One region of the Bacillus sp. MN7755 genome, then DNA from elsewhere that is predicted to be linked to it. Evidence: riboswitches for the same ligand, from Rfam matches in the RefSeq annotation. Region 1 holds a riboswitch; each other region holds the start of a gene.
The links. Region 1 has a riboswitch for S-adenosylmethionine ahead of metK (methionine adenosyltransferase). Riboswitches for the same ligand answer to the same signal wherever they lie in the genome.
Positions count from the first base shown of each region.

Region 2: it holds a riboswitch for S-adenosylmethionine, as region 1 does, so the genes downstream of both, ACYVEC_RS11260 (peptide ABC transporter substrate-binding protein) here and metK (methionine adenosyltransferase) in region 1, are expected to answer to the same signal.
Region 3: it holds a riboswitch for S-adenosylmethionine, as region 1 does, so the genes downstream of both, ACYVEC_RS16215 (ECF-type riboflavin transporter substrate-binding protein) here and metK (methionine adenosyltransferase) in region 1, are expected to answer to the same signal.

Region 1 is NZ_BTRL01000017.1:319,208-326,670, reverse strand. Features, by position in the region: gene ACYVEC_RS20975 (ATP synthase subunit I) at 9-392, shown strand; gene ACYVEC_RS20970 (hypothetical protein) at 650-847, opposite strand; gene pckA (phosphoenolpyruvate carboxykinase (ATP)) at 1,139-2,725, opposite strand; SAM riboswitch class I at 2,954-3,075, shown strand; gene metK (methionine adenosyltransferase) at 3,243-4,442, shown strand; gene ACYVEC_RS20955 (hypothetical protein) at 4,484-4,663, opposite strand; gene ACYVEC_RS20950 (hypothetical protein) at 4,670-4,849, opposite strand; gene ACYVEC_RS20945 (MogA/MoaB family molybdenum cofactor biosynthesis protein) at 5,102-5,611, shown strand; gene ACYVEC_RS20940 (molybdenum cofactor guanylyltransferase) at 5,608-6,210, shown strand; gene ACYVEC_RS20935 (glycosyltransferase family 4 protein) at 6,503-7,463, opposite strand, start outside.
Region 2 is NZ_BTRL01000009.1:33,527-40,989, forward strand. Features, by position in the region: gene ACYVEC_RS11240 (helix-turn-helix transcriptional regulator) at 1-393, shown strand, start outside; gene ACYVEC_RS11245 (hypothetical protein) at 405-596, shown strand; gene ACYVEC_RS11250 (ABC-2 transporter permease) at 593-940, shown strand; partial or broken gene ACYVEC_RS11255 (peptide ABC transporter substrate-binding protein) at 972-2,417, opposite strand; gene ACYVEC_RS11260 (peptide ABC transporter substrate-binding protein) at 2,805-4,445, opposite strand; SAM riboswitch class I at 4,577-4,682, opposite strand; gene ACYVEC_RS11265 (aldo/keto reductase) at 4,835-5,668, opposite strand; gene proC (pyrroline-5-carboxylate reductase) at 5,670-6,473, opposite strand; gene ACYVEC_RS11275 (GRP family sugar transporter) at 6,685-7,463, opposite strand, start outside.
Region 3 is NZ_BTRL01000013.1:251,312-258,774, reverse strand. Features, by position in the region: gene ACYVEC_RS16235 (sensor histidine kinase) at 1-273, shown strand, start outside; gene ACYVEC_RS16230 (YjcZ family sporulation protein) at 366-473, opposite strand; gene ACYVEC_RS16225 (energy-coupling factor transporter transmembrane component T family protein) at 609-1,409, opposite strand; gene ACYVEC_RS16220 (ABC transporter ATP-binding protein) at 1,402-3,102, opposite strand; gene ACYVEC_RS16215 (ECF-type riboflavin transporter substrate-binding protein) at 3,113-3,661, opposite strand; SAM riboswitch class I at 3,801-3,916, opposite strand; gene ACYVEC_RS16210 (aspartate/glutamate racemase family protein) at 4,070-4,750, shown strand; gene ACYVEC_RS16205 (macrolide family glycosyltransferase) at 4,800-5,978, opposite strand; gene ACYVEC_RS16200 (peptidoglycan D,D-transpeptidase FtsI family protein) at 6,360-7,463, opposite strand, start outside.

The DNA of each region.
Region 1 (7,463 bases):
AGAACAGCATGATTAGTATGTCATTAAGGTCATTTAAAATTCAATCGTATTATATACTAGGTATTTTGTTAATAGGATGGATGTTAACACCGTTTTCAGCACATTTTTTAGGCGCTGGAATTGGACTTATCGTAAGTATGTATTGCGTTTGGCTTTTAGGGAGACGAATTGAGAAGCTTGGAGATAGTATCGTAAAGAAAACGAAAGCACCGACGCTCGGTATGTTTAATCGTTTTGCTGCGGCTATTTTAGGTGCTATTATTATGTACGAAATTGAGCACCACATGGTTATGTGGGCATTTGCAGTAGGGATTATGGGCGGCTATTTCTTAATTGTTGTTAATTTAGGATACTATAGCATGAAAGATGAGAAAGAATTAACGAAGAGCTAAAAAGATAAAAAGCTTCTTTTTAGATGGAATAGATGATCCAGCCACGGATAGAAACGGTCAGAGCCTTTTTTAGCCCCATGCGATGTGAAACCAGAGAGATGTAGTGAGTAGGGATATAATTTATATGTGCGAAGCCGTGATTTATCTCTGTTGAAATGGGTTTACTCTGGGATAAGTGATTCAGTGATGGATAGTACAGCAGGAAGCGTAACTTTGCATAAAATACAGATTTCCGCTTCCAATAAGTTAACATGAAATCACGTATTAGTATGACTCTTAGATTTTTTAAAAAAGTTGGATATAATACAAAAAGCTATCCCGATAATTAGAATAATATATTTTATTGTTTCACTTGTATGCTCAAATAAATTAACGTTAAGCATCACAAGTCCCCAAAACATTTGGATCGCTCCATAACTGAATAAAATTTTTCCTGTACGAGAAAAATTTTTCATAGGTTTCACCCCTTCCTATATATGTAAATTGTATCATAAAAAACTAAAAGTAAATAAATATAAAGTGAAATTTCTGTAAGTTAACCGAGCTAAGCCACAGATGAAGAGATGAACGTTTCACTTTATATAAGATATAGAAAGAAGCTTACGCAAAAACGTAAGCTTCTTTTTTATGTAAGTGTGTGTAACCGTTAAGCCGCATTGGGTTTTGTCGGTGAGTACGCGGAACTTTACGGTTACACGACACTTATTCATATGAGTAAAAGGGTTATTCCAACAGAAAGTTTATTCTTAAGCGATTGGGCCGCCTAAGTTAATAATATCTTCAGATACGCTGTCGAACTTTTTGAAGTTCTCTTTGAATTCATTTGCAAGCTCGATTGCTTTTGCTTTGTAAGCAGCTTTATCAGCCCAAGTTTGTTCAGGCATTAACACTTCGTCAGGTACACCTGGTACGTGAAGTGGAACTTCAAGACCGAAGATGTTATGTTTAGCTGTTTCAGTTTTCGCAAGTTCGCCGCTTAATGCCGCTTGAATCATTGCACGAGTGTAACCTAAGTTCATACGTTTTCCAACGCCGTATTCGCCACCAGTCCAGCCAGTGTTTACTAAGAATACTTTCGCATCGTGTTTCTCAATTTTTTCACCAAGCATTTCAGCATAGCGAGATGCATCAAGTGGTAAGAATGGTGAACCGAAGCAAGTTGAGAATGTTGCTTGCGGAGATGTAACACCGCGCTCTGTTCCTGCTAGTTTACTAGTATAACCACTTAAGAAATGATACATAGCTTGTTCTTTTGATAACTTACTGATTGGAGGCAATACGCCAGATGCATCAGCAGTTAAGAAAATGATTGTATTTGGGTGTCCAGCAACACTTGGCAGTACGATATTATCGATCGCATGCATAGGGTATGCAGCACGAGTATTTTCTGTTAAAGTAGTATCGTTATAGTCTGCGATACGCGTTTGGTTATTAATGATAACGTTTTCTAAAACAGATCCAAATTTGATTGCATCGAAAATTTGTGGTTCTTTCTCGTGAGAAAGGTTTACACATTTTGCGTAGCAACCGCCTTCAATATTGAATACACCGTTATCAGACCAACCATGCTCATCATCACCGATTAATTTGCGGTTTGGATCAGCAGATAATGTTGTTTTACCTGTTCCAGATAAACCGAAGAATAGTGCTACGTCACCTTCTTCACCTACGTTTGCAGAGCAATGCATAGAAAGAATATCTTGTTCAGGTAGTAAGAAGTTCATAATAGAGAAGATTGATTTTTTCATTTCTCCAGCGTATTCTGTACCACCAATTAGTACGATACGTTTTTCGAATGAAACCATAATGAATGCTTCAGAGTTTGTACCGTCAACAGCTGGATCAGCTTTGAAATTCGGCGCAGAAACAATTGTGAACTCTGATTCATGAGTTGTTAATTCTTCTTCAGTTGGACGAATGAATAATTGATGTACAAATAAATTGTGCCATGCATATTCGTTAATAACTTGAATTGGTAGGCGGTAATTGCGGTCAGCGCCTGCAAATCCATTGAAGACGAATAACTCTTCTTTTTCTTTTAAGTATTCTAAAACTTTAGTATATAATTTATTAAAATGTTCTTCAGAAATCGGTTGATTCACAGCTCCCCAAGCAATTTTGTCAGCAACCGATGCTTCTTTCACAATAAATTTATCTTTAGGAGAACGTCCTGTATATTTTCCTGTTGAAGCAGAAACGGCACCAGTCGAAGTTAATTTCCCTTCATTTCGCATTAATACTTTTTCCACTAATTGCGGAACACTTAGTTGAATCTGTGCATTGCTTCCGTTCAATAATTCGTGTAAACCAATTTGGACATTCACAGTACTCATATTTATATACCATCCTTTTCATTTAATGAAATATTTCTCGTAATCCCCAACAAGAGTATAACACAATTATATAAATAATGTATACTATTTATTTCTTTTTGTTTGTGTGAATACATTATTTCCTTATTAATATTTCATTTTAGGCGTATTGAGAAAAACTTTCAGGAAAATGTGAATATTAATTGACAAATGAATATCATTTCTTTAGTATAGGTTGGGACGGATACTCTCTTATCCCGAGCTGGCGGAGGGACAGGCCCGATGAAGCCCAGCAACCTCACTTGTAGTGGTAAATACAGGTGAATAGGTGCTAAAACCTGTGCGAGGCTACAGGTCTCGAACGATAAGAGCGAAGGGCAAAAAGCAGTATGCAAGTAGCAAATTAAACCTTTCCTCTATGTAAAGTAGGAAAGGTTTTTCTGTATGCTTGTGGGAGAATAAATGTATGTCGCAGTTTGTGGCAAATTAAGGATGAGTTCCGTACAATATATACAATTACTGTAGGGAGGTTTACCACATGACAAAAAAACGTCATCTGTTCACATCTGAGTCTGTAACTGAAGGACATCCAGATAAAATTTGTGACCAAATTTCTGATTCAATTTTAGATGCGATCTTATCAAAAGACGCAAATGCACGTGTAGCTTGTGAAACAACTGTAACAACTGGTTTAGTATTGGTAGCGGGGGAAATTACGACTTCTACTTACGTAGATATTCCAAAAATCGTTCGTGAAACAATTCAAGGCATTGGTTACACACGCGCAAAATACGGATTCGATGCAGAAACTTGTGCAGTTTTAACATCTATCGATGAGCAATCTGCTGACATCGCTATGGGTGTTGACCAAGCGCTAGAAGCACGCGAAGGTCAAATGACTGACGCTGAGATTGAGGCAATTGGTGCAGGAGACCAAGGTTTAATGTTTGGTTTCGCATGTAATGAGACACAAGAATTAATGCCACTTCCAATCTCGCTTGCTCACAAATTAGCTCGCCGTTTAACTGAAGTACGTAAAGATGATACATTATCATACTTACGTCCGGATGGAAAAACGCAAGTTACAGTTGAGTATGATGAAAATGGTAAACCTGTACGTGTAGATACAATTGTAATTTCTACACAGCATCATCCAGATGTTACATGGGAAGAAATCGATCGCGATTTAAAAGAGCATGTAATTAGGACTGTAGTTCCAGCAGAATTAATGGATGGAGAAACGAAATTCTTCATTAACCCAACTGGTCGCTTCGTAATTGGTGGACCACAAGGTGATGCTGGTTTAACAGGACGTAAAATCATCGTTGATACTTACGGTGGATACGCTCGCCACGGTGGTGGTGCATTCTCTGGTAAAGATGCAACAAAAGTTGACCGCTCTGCAGCATATGCAGCTCGTTATGTTGCGAAAAACATCGTAGCAGCTGGTCTTGCTGATAAAGCAGAAGTACAACTTGCATACGCAATCGGTGTAGCACAACCAGTATCAATTTCAGTTGATACATTCGGCACTGGTAAAGTATCTGAAGACGTACTAGTAGAACTAGTTCGTAACAACTTCGATCTTCGCCCAGCTGGTATTATTAAAATGCTAGACTTACGTCGCCCAATTTACAAACAAACAGCAGCTTACGGCCACTTCGGACGTACTGATGTAGATCTATCATGGGAACGTACAGACAAAGCTGCAGCTTTAAAAGAGCAAGCTGGTCTATAATATATGAAAAAAAGCTTTGCGCAGTGAGCGCAAAGCTTTTTTTATTTCGTTTTACTTATGATTTGGATGCATGATTTGCAATACACTTCTCCGTCTAGCTCAATATACTTTTTCATATTTGTTATGCCGCTTGCTGGAAATGGCATATGAATCCACGCTTTTTCATATGTTTTTATTTCTTTTTGGCATGATTTACAAACAGTTGGCTTTTTTTGAAACATGTGAAATTAACCTTTCATTTGACGTGCTTTTCCTGCGCAAAATGCACTGCTCAGTAAAAATAGCGTTGCGAATATAATGCTTACTAATGTAGAGTATGGGATTGCGCCTTTTAGAGAAAAACCGACAGTGATGGAAGCAACAAATAAGAGGATGAATGTTGTTGTTAATTTTTTATATAGTTCCATAATATGTAGACCTCCGATTTATTTGGTAGTGCAATTTTAAAAACTGAATTCTACTATGTAGAAAATATAAGAAAAGTTAAAGGTTAGCTAATGATGTGAAGTCTAGGGGGATAAGAAAGAATGTTTTTTATTTTCCTTTTTGTGGATTAGTATACTTATATTGTATCATGATGCATCATCGGCTTCATACATAATTGTGTAAAGATATGTATGATAAAATGAAGAAAAGTCTTTAAGAAAGGAAGAGGAAAAATGAGTGTCAATGAACATAAAAAACAAGCTCCAAAAGAAGTGCGATGTAAGATCGTGACGATTTCTGATACACGTACGGAAGAGACAGATAAGAGTGGACAATTATTACATGAATTGTTAAAAGAAGCAGGACATACAGTGACTTCTTATGAAATTGTAAAAGATGATAAAGAGAGTATTCAGCAAGCAGTGTTAGCTGGTTATCATAGGGAAGACGTAGATGTTGTATTAACAAATGGTGGTACTGGTATTACGAAACGTGATGTCACAATTGAAGCCGTATCAGCGCTATTACATAAAGAAATCGTCGGATTTGGTGAGTTATTCCGCATGATTAGTTATTTAGAAGATATCGGAAGTAGTGCAATGTTAAGTAGAGCGATTGGCGGCACAATTGGGCGAAAAGTTGTCTTTTCAATGCCAGGGTCTAGCGGAGCAGTTCGCCTTGCGATGAATAAATTAATTTTACCGGAATTAGGTCATATTACATTTGAGCTGCATCGTCAATGAGTAAATGGGCTGGAATTGTATTAGCGGGCGGTATGTCGAGTAGATTCGGTGAGCCGAAAGCGTTAGCGAGCTGGCAAGGGAGTACGTTTATTGAGCGTATTTTGAAAGTGATGACAAGGACGCTCCAAGAGGTTGTAGTCATTAGTCATTCTGATATAAAAGAGCGAGTAGAGCAACTCGTACAAGTTCCTGTTATAGAAGATATTCCGCACTATAAAGGAAACGGACCATTTGCTGGGATTGTATCAGGGATGGAATACATAGAAGCAGATTGGTACGCTATTATGCCTTGCGATGCGCCAAATGTTTCGCATGAGTGGTTTACCATTTTATTAGAGCAAACGAGTGATGAATATGATGCAGTCGTACCTATTATTAATGGAAGGAAACAACCGTTACTTGCAGCATATCATAACCGTGTGAAAGAAAAGATTTATGCTTTGCTTCAAGAAGAAAAAAGAAGTATGGGCCAACTTTTATCACAATGTAATGTGAAATATGTTGCTGGAGAAGATGTACAAGCGAATGCAGATTGGTTTATGAATGTGAATACGAAAGAAGAATATGTGCAGGCTCAAAAAGACCTTTCAAATGAATGAAAGGTTTTTTTGATATACAGAAATTGGGGAACAATTACTGTATAAAGGTATGTGAGTAAGTTGATTTTAAGGAGAATTCTTAAAATCATCATACAGTTAAAATACTGTATAACCATATATTAATTTTTATGGGTTTTTATTACAAGTCTGTTTGTTTATGTTTGTTTATGTTTGTTTTTGTTATGATGAATATAGAAATAATATGATTTTTCACCTTGTGTATCATTTATTTAAGTAAAGTTTACAACTGTGTAATAAACTCCCTTCGTTTTTTTGAAGGGAGTTTTTCTATTTAAGCAAGCAACTCTGATGCGTTATGCTGAAGGACTTCTTCATATTGGTTAAGTAAGCCACGAAAGATCTCATCCCAGCTTTTTAATTTCGCATAAGATGAAGCTGCTATTCCCATCTGCTCAAGTTTTTCTTCATTTTGCAATAAAAGATAAATGGATGATAGAAATGCGTCCTCATTTTTGGGTGGACAAAGAACTCCTGTTTTTCCATCTGTAATAATATTTTTAACCCCGCCACTATTTGCACCAATGACAGGTGTACCGCATGCAAGCGATTCAAGTACAACGTTCCCAAATGTTTCAGTAGCAGATGGAAATACCATTAGATCGGAAGAAGCATAGGCTTCAGCTAAATCTTCACCTTGTAAATATCCAGTAAAGGTTACATTTGTTTTTGGGACAGCTTCACGCAAATTTGTTGCTAGAGGACCGTCTCCTGCTATAAGCCAATGAATATCGTTTCGAGTATGCGCTGATTTAACGATAAGATTTTGCAACGTATCAATATCTTTTTCAGGGGCAATCCGTCCAACATAGGAAAGGACGTACTTCGCTGTAATATTATATTTTTTTCGGAATAGGTCTGTATTGTAAGATGGATGAAAGAGTGTGCAATCTACACCCCGTCCCCAAATAGAGAGAGCTTGAAAGCCTTTATTTTTTAATTGATGTAATGTTTCAGGAGAGGGTACAAAATTTTTTTGCATATGACTATGAAACCACTTTAAATAGTTCCAAAGCATATTAGAGAGAAATTCGATTTTGTAATAGCGTAAATAAGCATCGAAATCAGTATGATAAGAACCGACAACTGGGATGTTTAACTTTTTTGCATAATACAATCCACAAAGTCCCATGTTGAAAGGTGTGGCAATGTGAATAATGTCAGGTTTAAAGGAAAGAAGTTCTCGTTTAATGCGCGGAGTAGGAAAAGAAAAACGACATTCTGGATATAATATT
Region 2 (7,463 bases), on a different contig from region 1:
ACATTAATGCAAATGTTCCGAGCGGATAAGTATGTAGGAAAGAGGTTACGTTTTACAGCATTTGTTAAGAGTGAGAATGTAAAAGATTGGGCAGGATTGTGGATGCGAGTAGACGGAAAAGATACTGAACCACTTGCTATGGATAACATGCAAAATCGCCCCATTAAAAATACGAATAACTGGCAATCATACTCGGTTGTATTAGATATAAAAGAAGAAGCGCTTGGTATCGCATTTGGTGTTTTATTATCAGGAGAAGGTTGTGTGTGGCTAGATAGTATACGATTTGATGAAGTGGATGAAAAAATTCCTTCAACAGATTTGGCTGAAAACTTTTATGAAACACTTTTAGAAGAGCCGGTAAATCTGCAATTTGAAGAGATAGAAAAGTAAGGAGAAAAGATATGTTCAAATATGTAAAATTAATAAGCATTAGTTTAGTAGTGTCGTCTTGTATTATGGGGATTAACTATTTGATTAGCTATCTTTGGTCAGGGCATATACCTTCTTTGACGTGGAGGACATATTTGATGTTTTTGTTTATATTTATGATGAGTTTTAGTTCAATGCAAAAAGAAGGGGAAGAGGATTATTGACAATAGTCTTCTTTGCCTTTCTTTCATTAACACAAATGTTTCTAACTGTGTTTGGAAACGCAGGTATGATTTTTAATATTATCTCGCTATCGTTACAACTTGTAAGTTCAGGAGTAATCGTACCACATGAAATGCTTTCTAAAACATATCAAACAATTGGCGAATTATTTCCCGCAACATATGCAGCGAATGGCTATTATACAATAATATTTGGAGGAGTTAGTTTAGAGAAAAATATTATTGCATTATTAGTTATTATATTAGTTACACAATCGATAGCGGTGATTACTTTATTTATAAAAGGAATGGTGAAGGAGAGAAATCCTGTCGTTAAAGAAGTATAAAGTAAAAAAGGTATCCTTCTTGGGATACCTTTTTTACTTTATGAATTAGCTCATCATACTCTTTATTAGAGTATTTATCGAAGTTATAAGCACTATCTGTTGTAAATAAATCTAAGAATGTAATTGGATCAGCGAAGTCAGGGCCCCAGCCATCAATACCGATTTCATAGTCACCACTTAATAGTAGTTTTAACTGTTGTTTACGTGGTTGTGGTTTTAAATTCACTGTTAATCTATCTAGGTTCTTTTCTAGTTCGCCTTTTAAATATTCACCAGTCTTTTTAGCTAAAGCATTATCACTAGTTAATAGTTCAATTGTTACTTTGTCAGTACCAAGTTCTTGCTTCGCTTTTTTCCAGTTTTCTTTCGCTGTTTTCACATCATCTTTGACTAGATTTCCATTTTCTTTACGGAAGTCATTGCCTTCTGGACTCTTTGCAAATTTCGCAGGAACCATTCCTTCAGCTGGAACAGCGCCGTTATTTAAAATTGTTTCTACGTATGCCTTTTTATTCATTGCGCCGTTAATAGCAAGGCGTGCATGTTGATTTTTTAATGTTTCATTTTTTTGATTGAGTCGTAAAAATTGAATGCCAACTTCAGCGCGTTCTTTGAAGTTTGGATCGCTCTTATATTTATCAACAAACTCCGCAGTCAAAGCAACACGATCAATTTGTCCAGAATCATATAAGTTAACTTCTGTAGATTTATCCTTAACGACATTGAAGTTAATTTCTTCTAATTTTACTGTTTTAGCATCCCGATAGTTAGGGTTTTTCTTTAATTGGAAGCTTTGCTCATGCTTCCAGTTATCTAATGTGAAAGCACCGTTGTAAATTAAATGATTTGTTTCTAAACCGTATTTATTACCTTGAGATTTTAAGTACTCTTCATTAATTGGTAAGAATGTTGAGAATGTCGTTAAGCTTAAGAAGTAGGGAACAGGACGATCTAGTTGTACTTCTAAAGTTTTATCATCAAGAGCTTTAATACCTAATTGATCAACCGGTAATTGTTTTTGGTTTATTTGTTTCGCATTCTTTATATCGAAGAATAAGAATGCATATTCAGCTGCTGTATCAGGATTTACGGCACGTTGCCAAGCGAAGACGAAATCCTTTGCTGTAACAGGAGTACCGTTTGACCATTTTGAATCACGCAGGTGGAATGTATATTTTGTTTTATCGGGACTAACGTCAACCGACTCAGCAACACCAGGAATCGGTTTATTATCTTCTCCCATTGCATATAAACCTTCAAAAACATTGCGCATTACGTTCATGGATTCCCCATCTGTTGCTTTTGCAACATCCATTGTTGGAATTTCTGAAGCGAATGATAAGTTAATTGCCTGTTTATCAGGTGCTTTATCATTTGCTTTCGCTCCGCTTGCGTTATCTTTATTTCCCCCGCAAGCAGTTAGTAATAGACTTGCCCCTAAAACAGATGCAACAACAGGTACAACTTTTTTCTTCATTGTTCGTTCCTCCCTAAATGTGTTGTTCGTAACGTCTTAATGTCCATTTTTTGAAGTGTATCTATAGAAGAAGAGAAAGCCTATTATAAATATGTGCATGTAGGTAATCAGATGTTCTATATGTATATATATGTTGAACTATAATCTGTCGTTATATGTTTCAACGTAGTAGACATTATATTTTGGTGATTAAATATTTCGTTTCTTTGATTATTTAGAATATTAACGCTGGAAAGAACTATATGTCAATAATAAAAGTTGGAGTATTATTTTTTAAAAATACTATATTGAAAAAGCGGATTTTCTCTCATTGAGAAATCCGCTTTTAATACATTTTTCCAATAAAACAATTGGTATGGGTAGAAAAACTTCAATTCAGGTTGCCTTTTATTTTTCAATTTGTGCCCATTTGAAGTTTAATTGACCTGCAAATTCTACTTGTACAATTCCTTTCACATAAGAACGTTCTAAATAAGATTCACCTTTTTGGTAAAGAGGAGCGATAACAGAGTCTTTAAATAATATTTTCTCGGATGCTAGTAATGCTTCCCAGCGAGCTTTTTCATCACCAGCTAAAGTCGTTTTAACTTTTTCAATTGTTTCATCGAACTCCTTATTAGAGTAATGATCTAAGTTGTAAGGGTTATTCGTTGTAAATAGTTCAAGGAATGTAATTGGATCAGCAAAGTCAGGACTCCAGCCGTCAATGCCGATTTCATAGTCACCTTTTAATAAAAGTGAAACTTGTTGTTTACGTGGTTGTGGTTTTACATTTACTGTTAATCCGTCTAAATTCTTTTCTAGTTGTCCTTTTAAGAACTCACCAGTTTTCTTATCAAGGTCAGCATCACTTGTTAATAATTCTAATGTGATTTTTTCAGAACCAAGCTCTTGTTTAGCTTTCTTCCATAACTCTTGTGCAGATTTTGTATCAACTTTGGTTAAATCTCCGTTTATAGTACGGAAGTCCTTTCCATCAGTCCCTTTTGCAAAGTTTTTTGGAACGAGGCCAAAGGTTGGTGTAGAGCCATCATTTAATAACGTATTTACAAAGGATTTTCGATCAATTGTTTGGTCAATTGCTTGGCGTGCAGAAACGTTTTGAAGTACTTTGTTTTGTTGATTCATACGTAAAAATTGTACGCCTACGTTCGGGCGTTCTTTAAAGTTCGCATCCTTTTTATATTTATCAACGAAGTCAGATGTTAATTTTATACGGTCTAATTGTTTTGATTCGAATAAATTTACTTCTGTTGATTTTTCTTTTACTACGTTAAAATTGATTTCTTCTAGTTTGACAGTATCTTTATCCCAATAGGTAGGGTTTTTCTTGAATTTAAAGCTTTGTTCGTGCTTCCAATCGCTTAGTGTAAAAGCTCCATTGTACAAGATTGTATTATCTTCTAAAGCGTACTTATCACCTTGTGCTTTAAAGAATTCCTCGTTAATTGGTAGAAATGTTGGGAACGCTGTTAAACTAATAAAATATGGAACAGGACGCTCTAATTCTACCTCAAACGTATGGTCATCAACTGCTTTTACACCAAGTTGGTCGGCTGGAAGTTCTTTGTTGTTAATTTTTGTTGCGTTTTTAATATCAAAGAATAAAAATGCATATTCAGAGGCTGTTGCTGGATCGACAGCTCTTTGCCAAGCGAAGACAAAATCTTTCGCTGTAACAGGAGTGCCGTTTGACCATTTTGAATCTCGTAAATGGAATGTGTATTTCGTTTTATCGCCACTTACTTCATGAGATTTTGCAACACCAGGGACAGGTTTGTTACCTTCACCAAGATTATACAAACCTTCAAATACGTTTCTCATTACTTGACCAGAATCAGTATCTGTAGCACGAGCTGTATCCATTGTTCGTATTTCAGTAGGTGAAGATAAGTTTAAAACCTGTTTACTAGGTGCCTCGTCTTTTGCATTTGCTCCACTTGCTTCGTTTTTATAACTACCGCAACCAGTTAATAAAATACTTACTCCTACAACTGATGCAATACCGGGTACAAACTTCTTTTTCATTTGATTTTCCTCCTAAATAATTAAGTTTGGATGATGATGAGGGAAATGAAAAATAAAAATCCCTCTTTTCGTATTGAGAAAGAGGGATTTTTACGTACAAGTTATGCACCCGTATATAAACGAAGTCCCTCATTCTATCTTTCAAGCCATAAAGCTTGCAGGAAGTGGCACAGTATTCAAAATGAACCTGTTGCCGAGGTTTCAAAGGGCCAGTCCCTCCACCTCTCTTGATACAATGAGTAAACAAATAAACTTTATTAAATTTTGTGTTTCTTTGATAATTCAAAATCTTACACCTTGGATGATGAAGTGTCAACCGAATGAAATGTAGTTTAAATTTTCAGTTTTCTTTAACGGAAAAACCACTGCATATGGCAGTGGTTTTTCTACTAGAAGTTAAAGTTATCTGGATCTGGACCAACGCGACGATCTTCATTTAAAGCTTGAATTGCTTTCATATCATCAGCACTTAATTCAAAGTCGAAGATGTTTGCATTTTCAATAATGCGATGTTCTTTAATAGATTTAGGGATTGTTACAACTTCGTTTTGTAAATCCCAGCGTAAAATAATTTGCGCAGTTGATTTATTATATTTTGTCGCAATTTCTTGTAAAACTGGGTTATCTAGTAGTTGGCCTTGCATTAATGGTGACCAAGCTTCAAGCTGGATATTATGTTCTTTACAGAAAGCGTGTAACTCTTCTTGTGCTAAACGTGGGTGGTATTCCACTTGGTTGACCGTTGGCTTAATTTCAGCAATTTCAAATACGTCTTGTAAGTGGTGAATGTGGAAATTACTCACACCGATAGCACGAACACGACCATCTTTATAAAGCTTTTCTAATGCTTTCCATGATTCAGTATATTTCCCTTTTACAGGCCAATGTACTAAATATAAATCTAAATATTCTAGACCTAATTTTTCTAATGTAGTTTCAAATGCTTGAAGTGTTGTTTCATATCCTTGATCGCTATTCCATACTTTTGATGTAATAAATAATTCTTCACGTGAAACACCTGATTCACGAATCGCTTGTCCAACGCCTTCTTCATTTTGATAGATTGCTGCAGTATCGATGCTGCGGTAGCCATTTTTAATTGCTGCTTTTACAGAATCAATTACCTCTGAACCATCTTCTACTTTAAAAACACCTAAACCGAACCAAGGCATTTTTACTCCGTTATGTAATGTTGTATAGTCTTTTAAACTTGTTAAACTCATATTATTTCCCCCTAGCTTTTTTGTTTGTTGCTTCTACTGCTTTTTGAATTGCCTCTGAAAAATTATACTCATATAAAGTTTTGAGACCTTCAGCTGTGGAACCACCTGGCGTTGTTACTTGTTCGCGGAGGTTAGCCGGATCTTGCGTTTGTTCAAGCATAGAAGCGGAGCCAGAAATCATTTGAATGACAAGGTGTTTTGCGGTTGCTTCATCGACTCCATAACTTTTTGTTGCTTCAATTAAGCTTTCAGCAAAGTAATAAAGGAAGGCTGGTGCACTTCCAGTAACTGCAGTAAGCTGATGAATTTCTTCCTCAGTGCAGAGTTGCGAAGTACCAATGCCTTTTAAAAGTAGTTGCAGGGTTTCTTGATGCATCTCATTTACTGATTGTCCCATTGTATATAAGGAGATAGACTTTCCAATTTCAGCAGCTGTATTTGGCATAATCCAAGCAACAGGCGTTCCTTGGGGAAGTCTTTCTTCTAAATAAGATGGTCCAATGCCAGCAGCTACCGTTACGACAAGTTGGTTCGATAGTAACGGAGATAACTCTGCTAATAATTCTTCATGTGCAGCAGGCGGCATTGCTAAAACAATCGTATCAACAGATGTAACATGTTGCTTCCAATCTGTTGTAATAGACACATTATATCGCCCTTGTAATTGTTCTAGCTTTTCTACATTGCTTCGGTTAGAAACGATAATTTCTTCGATATATTCTTTGCTTGTTTTAAGTAATCCGGAAAATATAGCTTCTGCCATACGACCAGCACCAATAAATAGAATTCGATGTTTGTTAAGCATATCCTTTATTCCTTTCCAGTAGAGATATGTTATAAAAAACGATACCATCTTTAAGAGAATTTTGTAAAAAGAAAAGACTTATTGTGAAAAGAATGAAATTGGAGGGAGGAGGGGGATGCAAATAAGGTTGTAAAGATTATTATATTTAAAAAATAGTTGTAATAAAAAACCCCTGAAGCAGTTATGCTTCAGGGGTTAATAGATTATAAGTTTATGCTTTTGTTAAACCAAGTAATACAGCGCCGCCGATAATTAAAACACTACCTAGTGCAATAAAGATCAATTGACGTTTTGTTTTCTTTTCACCTAAGAAGACAATCGCACCGAATGTTGAGATAACGATTCCAGTTTGAGATAATGGGAAGCTTGTTGCTACTCCAACACGTGGTAATGAAAGAAGTAAGAATAAGTTTCCTGTTCCCCATAGTAAACCAGATAAAGCATTACGGATTGCATATTTGTTAAATGGCTTATGTTTAGATGTCAGTACAACCGCACCAACAAACATACCAACTGCTTGTGGTAAAATAGCAGACCAACCATCGATATTATACCAACGAATGATAATTACATATACAAGATAGCCGAAAGTAGAAACAATTAAAGTAAGAAGTCCTTTTTTCAATTGTCCTGGTGGTTGTGCATTTTCTTTGTCGTCTAGTGATGTGAATACAACACCGACTACGATTAATAGGATTGCAATCGTTCCCATAATGATTGTTGTAGTAGTAGTCCACTCACGGAAAGCGATAACCCCAAAGATAGAAGTTGCAACAAGTTGCATACCAGTAGAAATCGTTACAGTAGTAGAAACACCTAACTTTTCAACTGTTTTTAATTGGTTTACTTGTCCTAAAGCCCAGAATAAACCTGAAATAAAACCAACAATCAAGATTGTCATTGTTAAAGCCGGTTGAGTAAATACATACATAATTGTTGCGAAGAATAGAGCACCGATTGTCATACCTACCGTTTGGCTATATGCACCAC
Region 3 (7,463 bases), on a different contig from region 1:
GGCACTTTAAATATCTCCTCATCTATTAGTAATAATAAAGTTATAATACGAATTGAAGATAGCGGAATTGGTATGTCACAAGAGCAAATAAATCGATTTGGCGAACCGTATTTTAGTACAAAAACGAAAGGTACAGGTTTAGGTACAATGGTTGCTGTTAAGATTATTGAAACGATGCAAGGTAGTTTAAAAATCCGAAGCGTTGTTAATAAAGGTACCACTTTGACAATTACATTCCCAAAATGTAATCAGAACTCATCTGAGAACAAATAAAAAAGGAGCATAATTGCTCCTTTTTTATTTGTTTCGATACATAAGTATCTTTTATGTTTTTTTAGTTTACATTTGTGGAGACTAATTAGAAATTAGTACCCTCCGCCCCAGCAGCTGCATCCAACGATAATTAACAAAATAAATAACACAACTAATAAAGCGAAACCTCCACCAAAACCACAAGAACCACCGTAACTCATATTTTCTCCTCCTTTTGGTTTGAAAACTAATAGGTAGTTGATCATTTTAACTGGTTCGTATTATACATTATGTAAATATCCCTTTTTTGAGCATGTCTATATAAAAATAAGTAAAAGCACTCATTTGAGAGTGCTTTAAAATGGATACCAAAAGTTTTGAAATACATGTAATTTTAAATATACTGCAACAATTAAAATAAAAACACCTACAAATAAAGCAAAGAAATCCCCACTTTTCGCTTTATTTGTATAAAACCACGTACGTGTATCTTTCTTTCCAAATCCTCTTAAATCCATTGCGTTTGAAACGGTATCAATTCTCTCTAGAGAATGAATAATTAAAGGCCAGAAAATTAAGACACGGTTTTTCATGCGAATCCATAAACTTGCTTCTCCTTTTTCAAAAGCTACTCCTCTCGCCTCTTGCGCATGTTTAATAACTTTATATTCGGACTGAATATTAGGTATATAACGTAATGCAATATTTATTGCATATGTAATCTTATAATGAATTCGAAATTTACTTAAGCTACTCACGAATTCGCTTGGATCAGTCGTATAAATAAAAATAAGTGTAAATGGTAATAACGTAAAATATTTTAATGAAAGTGTAGCTGCATAAAATAATGTTTCATATGTAATTGTTGCATATCCAATATGCACAAACGAAGTATATGATTCGGTTAATTCAGATCCATGGGTTGGTGTAATAAATAAAATCATGACAGAATTTAATAAACTAAATGTAAATATAACACTAAAAACAATAAAAATTTTACGGAGTGGAATTTTAGCAACTATAAGTCCCATACATCCAATCAAAAATACAACTAGCAATACGCGAAAATCAAAAAATAAAAAGGTAAACGTCATACAAAAAATAAATAACAACAATTTCACTGCTCCATCCATGCGATGAAAATATGTACTATACATCTTCCTCCCTCCTAATAACATCAAAATAAAGTTCTATAAACCTTTCAGGATATGCAATCCCACTAAATTTAACTAGTTTGAATAAAGAACTTTCCCTTAGGTTCGCTCTTTGTAACGTTTCTGGATGCCCTAACACAATAGACGCGGTATTATTCGCAATAATTTTCCCTTCATGTAAAACTATCGCTCTGTCTGTATATTCCAATGCGAGATTCATATCGTGTGTGATCAAAATAAACGATATTCCCTTTGCAGCTAATTTTCTAATAAACGACATAAATTGTTTATAATGATAATAATCTTGTCCCGCTGTCGGTTCATCTAATATGATAAGTTTCGGATTTGTTGTTAGTACAGATGCAATCGTTAATCTCTTTTTTTGTCCATAACTTAACGCCTGAATTGGCCAATTTCGAAATGGATACAAACCACAAACTTTTAACGCTTCTTCCGCTCTAAGCTTAATTTCTTCCTTTGAAAATTTTTTTAATTTTAATGAAAACGAAACCTCTTCCATAACAGTAGGTTGAGTAATCATATGATTAGGATTTTGCATCACATAAGATATAACCTCACCGCGTTTACGAATAGACCAAGAATTAATATTTACTCCATCAATTAAAATCCTATCATTTTTTGTTTTGTTTATCCCTATAAGACTATGAGCTAATGTTGATTTTCCAGCTCCATTATGGCCTAAAAGTGCTACTATTTCCCCTTTATATATAGAGAAATTCACATTATCTAATACTTTTTGTTTATTAGAATATGAGAATGACAAATTCTCTACTTTCAATAATTCTTTTTTTGTAGGAGTGTCTTTACAAAAAACTTGCTTCTCCATCCACTCATTTATTACGCCACTAACACTTTCCCTATAAAGATTTTCAAGTGGGTATATTACGTCATTATTACTATCAAAATGTAATCTCTTTAATACTTCTATATACATAGGTTCTCTTAAGCCTAAAGATGGTAATATATTTGACGCTAAAATCTTTTCAGGTGTCCCAATCGCAACAATTTCACCTTCATCAATTAAAATGATTTTATCTAAATCCAGGTTTAATATTTCTTCTATTCGATGTTCAATAATTACAATTGTTTTATTATATTGTTTATGTATATCTTTAATTAGTTGTATTGTATGTATGGCGCTTAGCGGATCTAAATTTGCTAACGGTTCATCGAACAATAATATATTAGCATTTGTTGTTAACAGACCTGCTAGAGAAACAGTTTGTTTTTGCCCTCCTGATAATTCATGTGGACTTTGTTTATGAAAAGCATGCATCTTCACCTTTTTTAATGAATCCGAAACAATCTTTTTCATATCATCTTGATTTACACATTCGTTTTCTAAATAAAATGCTACATCTTCTTCTACTGTAAGGCCAATAAATTGAGCGTCTTGATCTTGTAAAATTGTTCCTACCTGTTTACTCTGTTCAAAAATACTCTCTTTCCTTGGATCTTTTCCGGCAATTAAAATATTACCAGTACTAATTCCTTCATAAGAAAATGGAATTAGCCCATTGATACAATGAGCTAACGTTGATTTCCCTGAACCACTTCGTCCAGCAACTAGTACTTTTTCTCCAGGATATATATGAAATGAAATGTCTTTTACAGTAGGCTGTGCTGCATGCTCATATTGAAAGCTGAATTGTTCAAAAGAAATAATTGGTTGCATGTTAACATCCCTACTTTTCAATTTTTAAATGTGTATGTTTCTTATTAGATTTAGCTAAACCTATTGTAATTGGCAATCCAAGAACTAAAAATACAATAACATCAGCAATTGTTGCTCCTAATACTTGTATAACAATTTTGTCAAACGGTTCTCCCATCACAATAATATCGAATGCCCCAGCAAATATAATAGCTATGACAATTCCAATTAACCCAGTAATGGCTAAATAAGAAATATCTCCCTTATTATACGTCCCGTTTCTCACACTAAAGCCAACTCTTTTTTGAATGAGTCCCATTGCAAATCCGATAATGCCTGAGCTAATAACCCATCCCCACCAAATACCCCATCCAGCGATCGTATCTGTTACGGTATGACCGATAAGACCTATTAACAGTCCTGCAACTGGACCAAATAGAGCTCCAAAAACAGTTAAAATAGCTAATGCGGGTTTAATAAATGTATTTGGCGCAATAGAAAATCCCCAAAGTCCTAATATCCCGTATAATGCTGCCCCAATTCCGATTGCTACTACTAACTTTGTTGATAATTTGTTCATTACAATTCCCCTCTCATATTAGTCAACTTTTATTACTCTATATTTATTTTGAAAATGAATTATGCATCGACACTCCCTTTCTATACAACAAAAAATGACCTCTTATATAAGAGGTCATTTTCTTTCACGTTCAAGAATCCTCTTATCTTCAAAAAAACACATCGTGTCCTCTGCGGAATTAGCACCTTCCTATAAATTTATATAGGGGTTGCTGAGGTTTCATAGGGCCGTTCCCTCCACCTCTCTGGATAAGTATTAATTTGTAATTCGTATTATGGCACTAAGAAGTGTAAATTTCAACACTTTTCTAATTATTTTTATTTTTTATTTAACGGTACATTTAAATCATTGTATTCTTATCGGAATTATGAAATAATAAGTTCAAAATAGTTACGGGAGGAATGCACGATGAAAGTAATCGGTTTAATTGGTGGACTAAGTTGGGAATCTACATCGTTATACTATAAACATATTAATACACTTACACTCTCTCAATATGATCAAAATGCAAAGCTTGTTTTATATAGCATGGACTTTGGTGAGGTAACTACTTTATTACAAAATCATCAATATGAAAAAGTGAAAAACGAATTAGTCACAGTTGCAAAAAAAGTTGAAAAATCTGGAGCTGAATGTTTATTAATGTGTTCTAATACGGTCCATTTATTTGCTGAAGAAGTAGAAAGTGCAATATCCATCCCACTTCTTCACATTGGTGATGTAAGTGCTAAAGAAATGGTAGAACAGAATATAAAGCGTATCGGACTATTGGGTACAAAACAAACGATGGAACAAGACTTCTATAAATCACGTCTAGCAAACTATAACATTGAGACAGTCATTCCAAATGAAGAGGAAAGAAATTTTATTCATCACGTTATTTTAAATGAATTAAGTAAAGGAATTATTTCAGAAACATCAAAAGAAAAGCTATTACAAATTACAAAATTATTAATTCAAAATGGCGCAGAAGGAATATTACTAGGATGTACTGAAATCCCTTTGCTTATTTCACAAAACGACCTTACTGTTCCTGTGTTTGATACTGCTTTTTTACATGCAAATACTGCTGTGCAGTTTGCGGGATAACAATATACAAGCATAAAGGTAGAACCTCTATGCTTGTATATTGTTGACACTATTTACTTAAAAGAGATTCAATAACTGCAATGGCTTCTTTTGGACCACCACATTCTAAAAAACTATCATTAAGTTTTCGTATACCATGTTTATACTTTTCATTTGAAAGTACGTCTGTTACCGCTTCTTTTAACGTTTGCACATTAACATGCTCTTTCAATAACCGATGCGCTGCTTCAAGCTCAGTTAACCTTTGTGCTATCATTGGCTGATCTTTATCATGTGGAATTATTACAAATGGGACTTTAAAATATATAGCATCGTGTACGCTATTCATGCCGCCATGTGTAATAAAAACATCTGTTTCACTTAATATTTCTGATTGGGGTACGTATGAAGCAATTATAAAATTGTCTGGCGCTTTTTTAATTTTAGAACGATCATTTCTATCACCAATTGCCATTACAACTATCCCATCAAAATCTGAGAAAGTATCAATACAAGTATTAAAGAATGGTTCGAGTCCTTCAAGTAGTGTTCCCATTGAAATGTAAATAACTTTCTTCTCTTTAAGCATTTCAAATGGAAACTCTACATTTGTTTTACGATTTGAAATACTCGGCCCAATAAAAATGTTATTTTCTCCAAACGAATTGCTATTAGGTTGGAAATAACGACTTGTGTACACGAGAGAAATATCTCCCTTATTATGTATAAATTGAAGATTATTTTTAGGTTTTACGCCAAATTCATGCTCCATTTGATATAGTAACTTTTCAGAAAGTTCATCGGGTTGGAATTGTATTTCTGCATTTGGATGAAAAGGTAACGTCTCTAAAAATTCTGGAGGAATTAAAAATATAGGAGAAGAAACTACACCTGGTATTTGTAAATACTCCTTTACTAACTCTCCAGCACCAAATATATCATAAATTACAAAATCAAAAATTATGCTTTCACATAATTTTTTCGTAATTTCTAATATATATAAAGAAGTTTGAACATGTACATGAAAGAAAGAATTCAACCCATATGAAGTTTCAGTATCAATAGAAATCTCCTTTAATAAATCTGGATGTGTATATACAGTAGCTCCCAAATCTTCAATTCTGCCTTTAAAATGTTCTGTTGTAATATAATGTACGTGATCATCCCGTTCAATGAAGGCTTTGACTAAACTTAATGTAGGATTTACATGTCCCTCTGCCGGAAAATTAACCATTAAAATATTTAGCACTTCTTTCTCACTCCCTACATTTCAATGCTCTTATTAACCATACTGTAATTATTACAGTCAATCTTCCCCTAATAGTCCTAATAAACTTGCTACTTTAGATTGATAAATAATTGTCAGTCATTAAATTAAAAAAGGCATCTACATAAGTAGATGCCTAACCGTGATAAGGAGTGTTCTGTGAGGTTAGAATAAGCTTTTCAGCTTGTCCTATGCTATCAATATATGATTTATTTTATAAAACGTGAATAATTGATAGAATGATTTTACCTCTCTATCACCCATTTTGAATCTATCCCTAAATAAGACGACTCTAGTTTCTATAACATTTCATATATTTTAATCTTCTTTAGAGCTATCTATTTTTGTAGTTTCTCCAGTCAATCACTTATTTTTCAATTCAAAATAAGCATCTAAAATTTCTTTTCCAATATCAGAATTAATACCAGATTTATCATTAATAACCCACGGTACAACTACAGAGAATGCTACTTCAGGATTATCATATGGTGCATATCCTGCTAACGTTAAATTATAACATTCTCTTCGCTCACCTTTTTCATTTCTTCCAATATCACTTTCTCCACCGTATACTGTCTGTGCAGTCCCTGTTTTACCTGCTGGTTTATAAGATGCTTTTTGGAACGCCCTTACACCTGTTCCATCACCTTCTTGGAACACCCTTCTAAATCCTTCTTTTACTTGATTTATATATTCCACTTTCATATCTATTTTATTTAAAACGATTGGTTCTACTGAATGCACCACTTTACCAATCTCATCTTTTTGCGACGTTTGCTCTCTTACCTCTTGAACAATTTGTGGCTTCATTCGATATCCACCGTTTGCGATTGTTGAAATATACTGTACAAGCTGAAGTGGCGTATAGGTGTCATACTGGCCAATTGAGTAGTCTAGTAAGAAACCAGGTTGATTATCTTTTTTACCAATTTGTCCAGCTGTTTCATTCGGTAAATCGATACCCGTTGGAACACCTAATCCAAATTGCCTGAAATAATACCTCATTTTATCAAAGTACTCCTGTTTAATATTTAATGAACTATTTTTCACATAATCCACACCTGCAATTTTTAATGCTGTATGAAACATATAAACGTTTGAAGAGACTTGTAACGCTCTTAAATCATCAATATTTCCAAACTCTTTCCAAGACTTTTTTTCCTTAGTTCCTTTAAACTTCATAGGTGCATCATAAAAATAAGTACCTGGTGTTATAGCTTTCGTTTCAAATCCAGTTAAAACTGTTGCACCTTTAACTGTTGATCCAAGCTCATAAGAACTAGTCATTGTGCCTAAAGCATAGTCTTCAACTTCTGTTTTTCCGTCTTTTTCTACAAGTCTTTTCCCAGCCATGGATAATACTTGTCCGTTTTTCGGATTCATCATCACCACGAAAGCACGGTCTAACATGGATTCTGATCCTTTATATGCCTTTAATATTTTTTCTATACTTTCTTCTACTTTTTT